2 regions of the Schumannella sp. GW821-FHT10F01 genome follow, and region 1 is predicted to be linked to the other one. Evidence: predicted binding sites of a transcription regulator. Region 1 holds the regulator's gene; the other holds the start of a gene.

The links. Region 1 encodes HrcA, which represses chaperone genes, less so after heat shock. Its sites were predicted from a motif close to TTNGCACTCGNNNNNNNCGAGTGCNAA; they were not measured.
Region 2: the regulator HrcA is predicted to act here: its motif matches at 1,725-1,751, upstream of AC1RSJ_RS03515 (Hsp20/alpha crystallin family protein).

What each region holds. Positions count from the first base shown of each region.
Region 1 covers NZ_JBXASM010000006.1:130,671-134,068, forward strand. Annotated here, with positions in the region: gene AC1RSJ_RS08995 (16S rRNA (uracil(1498)-N(3))-methyltransferase) at 1-443, opposite strand, end outside; gene dnaJ (molecular chaperone DnaJ) at 448-1,554, opposite strand; gene hrcA (heat-inducible transcriptional repressor HrcA) at 1,566-2,591, opposite strand; gene AC1RSJ_RS09010 (DUF4870 domain-containing protein) at 2,801-3,313, shown strand; gene hemW (radical SAM family heme chaperone HemW) at 3,379-3,398, opposite strand, start outside.
Region 2 covers NZ_JBXASM010000002.1:106,146-109,543, reverse strand. Annotated here, with positions in the region: gene AC1RSJ_RS03525 (FAD:protein FMN transferase) at 1-26, shown strand, start outside; gene AC1RSJ_RS03520 (FAD-dependent oxidoreductase) at 23-1,603, shown strand; gene AC1RSJ_RS03515 (Hsp20/alpha crystallin family protein) at 1,797-2,213, shown strand; gene AC1RSJ_RS03510 (hypothetical protein) at 2,381-2,803, shown strand; gene AC1RSJ_RS03505 (YdeI/OmpD-associated family protein) at 2,873-3,398, shown strand, end outside.

The DNA of each region.
Region 1 (3,398 bases):
CGGCTGCGGATGCTCTGCTTCGCGGCCTCGCGCACGATCGCCACCCAGCGCGCGTGCGCCTTGGCGGCCTTCGCGCCCTCCCAGCGGACGACCGACCGCTCCGCGGCCCACGGCACGATGCCGGCGACGCCGAGCTCCGTCGCCGCCTGCACGGCCAGCTCGTCGCGGTCGCCCTTCGCGAGCGCCTGCGCGAGCCAGATCGCCGGCTCGGCGGCGGGATCCGCGCGCACCGACGCGATCTCGAGCATGAGCTCGCCGTCGTCGACGCCGACCACCGGCCCCTCGACGACGAGCCCGCTGCCGTCGCCGATCGCGATCCGCTCGCCGACGCGCGTGCGGGCCACCTGGAGCGCGTGCCGCGCCTCCGCCCCGCGCAGGATCACCCGCTTCCCGACCACCGCGTCCGCGGGGTCGAGTGCGTCGTCGAGGTAGAGCCAGGCCATGGGCCTAGAGGTTGAGGAACCGGTCGCGCAGCTTGGCGAAGAGCCCCTGCTGGAAGTGGCTGAACTCGGGCTTGATCGGCGGGCGGCTCGCGGCGAACTGCTCGAAGATGGCCTGCTCGCGCGAGTTGAGCCGCACCGGCGTGACGACCTGCATGCCGACCTTGAGGTCGCCGCGGCCGTTGCCGCGCAGGTGCGTGATGCCGCGCTCCTTCACGGTGACGACGTCGCCGCTCTGGGTGCCTGGCTTCACGGCGACGTCGATCGGCTGGCCGTCGAGTCCGGTGAGCGTGGCGCTCGTGCCGAGCACGGCGTCCGTCATCTGCACTTCGAGGGTCGCGAGCAGGTCGTCGCCGTTCCGACTGAAGACGTCGTGGTGCTTGACCTTGACCTCGAGGTAGAGGTCGCCGTTCGCGCCGCCCGCGGGGCCCGCCTCGCCCTCGCCGGGCAGGTGGATGCGCACGCCGGTGTCGACGCCGGCCGGGATGTCGACGCCGATGCGGCGCTTCGAGCGGACTCGGCCCTGGCCCGCGCAGGACGGGCAGGGGTTCGGGATGACCGTGCCGTAGCCGCGGCAGGTGCCGCACGGCGCGGAGGTCATCACGTTGCCGAGCAGCGAGCGCACGGAGCGCTGGATCTGGCCGGTGCCGCGGCACATGTCGCAGGTGACCGCGTGGGTGCCCGGCGCGCAGCAGCTGCCCTGGCAGGCGTCGCAGAGCACGGCGGTGTCGATCTCGAGGTCGCGCGGCGAGCCGAACACGACCTCCTCGAGCTCCACCTCGATGCGCAGCAGCGCATCCTGCCCGCGCTCGGTGCGCGACCGGGGGCCGGCGGTGGTGCGCTGGTTGTTGAAGAAGGTCTCGAAGATGTCGCCGAAGCCGAACGCGCCAGAGCCGAACGACGCGGCGTCGCCGAGGTCGAAGCGCTGGCGCTGCTGCGGGTCGCTCAGCACGTCGTACGCGTGCGTGACCTGCTTGAAGCGCTCGGCCGCGTCCTCGCTCGGGTTGACGTCGGGGTGCAGCTCGCGCGCGAGCCGGCGGTACGCCTTCTTGATGTCGTCGGGCGAGGCGTCACGGGAGACGCCGAGCACCTCGTAATGGTCGACAGTTGCCACGGATGAAGCTCCTAGCTGGTCTCGCCGAGCAGGCGGGACAGGTAGCGGGCGACGGCGCGGACGGCCGCCATGTTGTTCGAGTAGTCCATACGGGTGGGGCCGAGCAGGCCGAGCCGGGCGGTGCTGCCGCCGAGCGCGGAGTAGCTGCCCGCGAGCAGCGCGATCTCCTCGAGGCCGGTGCCGGCGTTCTCGCGGCCGATGCGGGCCGCGACGCCCGCCTCGTCGATGTCCATCTCGCTGAACAGCCGCAGCAGGGTGACCTGGTGCTCGATGGCCTCGAGCACCGGGAAGATGCTGCCGCGGAAGTCGCTCTCGGTGCGCGCGAGGTTCGCGGCGCCGGCGAGCACGAGCCGGTCCTGCCGGGTGTCGGCGACCTGCGCCGAGATCGCGGCGGCCACCGCCTCCACCAGCTCGCGCCGGGCCGGCGGCACGGAGTCCGGCAGCGCGCGGAGCACCGGCGGCACCTCGCCGAGGGTGAGGCCCAGCAGGTCGGTGTTGAGGCGGGCGCGCAGCTCGGCCACGTAGTCCTCGTCGGCGGCCGCGCCGGTCTCGAGCAGGCGCTGGTCGACGCGGCCGGCATCCGTGATGAGCACGGTCATGAGCCGGCCGGGGCCGAGGGAGACGAGCTCGACGTGCCGCACGCGGGCGCTGCCGAACTCGGGGTACTGGGCGATGGCGACCTGGTTCGTCAGCTGCGACAGCAGCCGCACGGTGCGCGAGAGCACGTCGTCGAGGTCGCTCGACTGGTCGAGGAACGCCTCGATCGCGCGGCGCTGCACCGGGCTCAGCGGGCGCAGATCGGCGAGCTGGTCGACGAAGACGCGGTAGCCCTTGTCGGTCGGCACCCGTCCTGAGGAGGTGTGCGGTGCCGCGATGAGCTCCTCCTCCTCGAGCAGCGCCATGTCGTTGCGGATGGTCGCAGCGGACACGCCGAACGCGTGGCGCTCGACGATCGACTTGGAGCCGACCGGCTCGCGGCTGGCGACGTAGTCCTGCACGATCACACGGAGGACCTCGAGACCCCGCTCGGAGACCATGGCGCCCTCCCTCCCGAACCTGGCACTCGACATCGGAGACTGCCAAGTGTAGCGCGAGCCTCCCGCGCGCCGTCGTTGCCAGTCCGCCTGGCGACCCGATAACTTGTGGGCTGATCGGCATGGCGAGGGCACTCCATGCTCGCCCGCCGGCCGATCGGGTGCACCTCCCAGAATCGGGGGCACTCCCTGACGACGAAAGGCCGACCCCCATGACGGACCCCACCGCCCAGCCCGGCCCCGGCGACCAGCCGGCTCCCGGAGCACCGAACCCCGGGTACCAGGGACAGCCCGGGTACCAGGGCCAGCCCGGTCCCGGCTACCAGCAGCAGCCCGGCCAGCCCGGCCCCGGCTACCAGCAGGCCCCCGGCCAGCAGTACGGCGCGCCCGTCGGCGCCCCGCCGCTGAGCCCGGCCGAGGACAAGCAGTACGCCGGCTTCGCGCACCTCGGCGGCATCATCGGCCTCTGGCCGTCGCTCATCATCTACCTGGTCTTCAAGGACCGCGGCCCGTTCGTCACGCAGGAGTCGAAGGAGGCCCTGAACTTCCAGCTGACGCTGCTGATCGGCTGGGCCGCCGGCTTCATCCTGTCGTTCCTGCTCATCGGCCTCATCGTGATCCCGGTCGTGTGGGTGCTCGGCATCGTGTTCTCGATCATCGGCTTCACGAAGGTCAACGCGGGCGAGGCGTACCGCTACCCCTTCAACATCCGCTTCATCAAGTGAGCTGACGGAACGGCCGGGTCCCTCGGGGCCCGGCCGTTCCTGCGTCCGGGCTCGGGTGGCGGAGCTCAGTCGGGCAGCAGGCGGC
Region 2 (3,398 bases), on a different contig from region 1:
CGTTCCCCGGGGAGGTCTTCCGATGATCACGTGGCTCGACCGTCAGCTCGGTCGGATGACGATGTACCGGCTCGTGACGTTCGCCGTCGCGCTGCTCGCGGTCGTCGGCTCGGTGCTCGGATCCGTCGGCGTGCTCAGCGTGCCGCCGGCCGACGTGTCGTCCGGCTTCGTCGCGCCGCCGCTCGCCTTCCTCGTCAGCGCCGTGGTGCTGGTCGGCTGGTCGATCCTCGCCAACGCGGTGTTCGGCGCGCTGTTCAGGGTGCGGGCCGAGGCGGAGTCGGCGGTGATCACCGGCGTCCTGCTGTTCCTGCTGCTCCCGCCGGCCCTCGACCTCGTGCACCTCTGCGCCGATGCGCTGGCCGCGACCCTGGCCGTCGCGTCGAAGTTCCTCATCGCCCCGCACCGCCGGCACGTGCTCAACCCGGCCGCGTTCGGCGCGTTCGCGGTGCACAGCCTCGGGCTGCAGAGCACGATCTGGTGGGGAGGCCTGCCGCTGCTGCTGCCGCTCGTGCTCGTGCTCGGGCTGCTCGTCGTGACCCGCATCCGGCACGTGCTGGTCGTCGCGGTGTTCCTCGTGGTCGCGATCGGCGCGCGCGCCGTCCAGTCGGCCGCGAGCGGCTTCCCGGTGCTCGATCCGGTCTTCCTCGCGCTCATCGGGCCGAGCGTGTTCCTCGCGTTCTTCATGCTCACCGAGCCGCTGACGCTGCCGCCGCGACGCTGGCAGCAGGTGGTCGTCGCGGTCGTGGTGGGCCTCGTGCCGGTCGCCCTGCCGTTCGCCCTGACCGGCCCCGACCTCGGCGTCATCACGCCGCAGCTCAACCTCTCGGCGCCGGAGTCGGCGCTGCTGATCGGCAACGTCGTCGCGGCCGTCCTGGCGCGCCGCCGCGGCATCCGCCTCGTCTACGCCGGGCGCCGGCAGCTCACGCCGACCGCGTGGGAGTTCGAGTTCACGCCGCGCGAGCCAGTGCGGTTCCGCCCCGGCCAGTACCTCGAGCTGACGGTGCCGCACCGGGCCGATGACCGCGGCCGCCGACGCACCTTCAGCATCGCCTCCGCCCCGGGTGCGGCGGGCGCGACGGCGCCGGTGCGGCTCGGACTCCGCGTGCCCGCCGAGCGCTCGTCGAGCTTCAAGCAGCGCCTGCTCGAGCTCGAGGAGGGCGCCGTGCTCGGCGCGACCGGCGTCGCCGGCGACTTCCTGCTGCCCGCCGACGCGTCCCGCCCGGTGCTGCTCGTCGCCGGCGGCATCGGCGTGACGCCGTTCGTCTCGCAGCTCGAGCACGACCGCATCGCGGGCATCACCCGCGACACGGTCGTCGTCTACTCGGTGTCGTCGACCGACGACATCGCCTACGCGGTCGAGCTCGGCCGCAGCGGCGCGCGCGTGCTGCTCGTCGCGCCGGAGCCCCTGAAGCGGATGCCGGAGCACTGGACCTGGCTCGGCGCGGGACCGCTCACGGCCGACCGCCTGCTCGAGGCGGTGCCGGACGCCCGCGGCCGCACCGCGTACCTCTCGGGCCCGCCCGCGCTCATCGCCGCGCTGCGTCCCGCGCTGCGCCGCGCGGGCGTCCGCCGCGTGCACACGGACGCCTTCATCGGCTACTGACCTCCGGACTCGCCGCGCGCACGCGGGTGGCGACTGCGCACCATCGTGAGTACGCGGTCGCCACGACGGTGCGCACTCGGCATCGGCTGCGTTCGCCCTGCGCGAGCACGGCCCCCGATCGTTAGCACTCGCCGACCCCGAGTGCTAATTTGATCGCAGTTGAGTCAAGGCGACTCAAGTCAGGAGTCCACCCATGATCACCTACCCCGAGGCCGTGCGCTCCATGCGCCGCATGCCCGCCGACGCCTACCGTGACGGCGACCACTACGTCCTCGCCGTCGAGCTCCCGGGCGTCGACCCGGCCAGCATCGACCTCGGCGTCGACGGCCAGCTGCTCACCGTCAAGGCCGAGCGCGCCGCCCGTCCCGCCGACGGCGCGACCTGGATCACCCGCGAGCGCTGGAGCGGCAGCGTCGAGCGCCGCTTCACCCTCGGCCGCACGATCGACACCGCCGCCATCTCGGCGAGCTACGAGAACGGCGTGCTCAGCGTCGTCATCCCGGTGAGCGAGGCCGCGAAGCCGCGCAGGGTCGAGATCGCGACCGGCACCCCCGTCGAGACCGCACCGGTGGAGACCGCCGCCCCGGCCCCCGAGGCCGCCGCGGCCTGACCCGGACGCCGGACGGCTCCCCTGCCGCCGGCGCCCCGCCGCCGCTCCCTCCGGCCGCACCCGCGCGGATGCGCACCCACGAGGCCCGGACGCCCCCACGTCCGGGCCTCGTCGCATGCCCAGACTCCCTCGGTACGCTCGAGCCACCGACCCACCGAGGAGCCCCCGTGATCGCCACCCGACTCCCCGCCGCACTCGCCGGCGCCGTGCTCGTCGTCGCCCTCGCCGGATGCAGCGCGCTCGCCCCCGACGGCAAGGTGCAGTCCTGCGCGACCCTGGCCGGCAAGCTGCCGGACGTGTCGGCGCAGCTGCAGTCCGCCGCCGACAGCGTGCAGACCGATCCGGCCGCCGCGGTGCAGGACCTGAAGGACGCGAAGTCGACGTTCGACGCGACCGTCGCCGACCTGAAGAACGCCGAGATCAAGAGCTCGGCCGAGTCCGCGTCCACCTCGCTCGGCGACCTGACGACGAAGCTCGAGGCGGTCGCCGCCGACCCGACGACGGCGGATCCGGCGGCGCTCCAGACGGCGTTCGAGACCACCAGGACCCAGTTCTCGGCGCTCGCGGACACCTGCAGCAAGCTGGAGTGACGCAGGCCGGGTGATGCCGCTCGCGCACCGTCCCGTCACCGGGTCGGACCCCGCCGCTAGCCTGGCGCCGTGGTCGCCTTCGCCGACAAGCCGCTGCTCCGCTTCACCGACCCCGCGGACTGGGAGCGGTTCCTCGAGCAGGACCCGCCGGACGGCGGGGTGCGCCTCATCCTGCTGAAGAAGGCGGCGACCATCCCCGGCATCCGCTACCCGGAGGCGCTCGACGTGGCCCTCTGCTTCGGCTGGATCGACGGCCAGGTCGCCCGGCACGATGACGACGCGGTCGAGCAGGCGTTCACCCCGCGCCGCCGCGCCAGCCCGTGGTCGCAGATCAACCGCGAGCACGTCGAGCGGCTCATCGCGGCCGGGCGGATGCGCGACGCCGGCCACGCGGAGATCGACCGGGCGAAGGCGGACGGCCGCTGGGATGCCGCCTACCGCGTGAAGGACGCGCCGGTGCCGCCGGAGCTGCAGGCGGCGCTCGACGCGCGTCCGGCCGCCGCGGCCGCGTTCGCGACCCTGAGGTCGACGGTCCGCTGGGCGCTGATCTTCCGGGTCGGGCAGCTCAAGAAGCCGGAGTCGCGCGAGCGCCGCG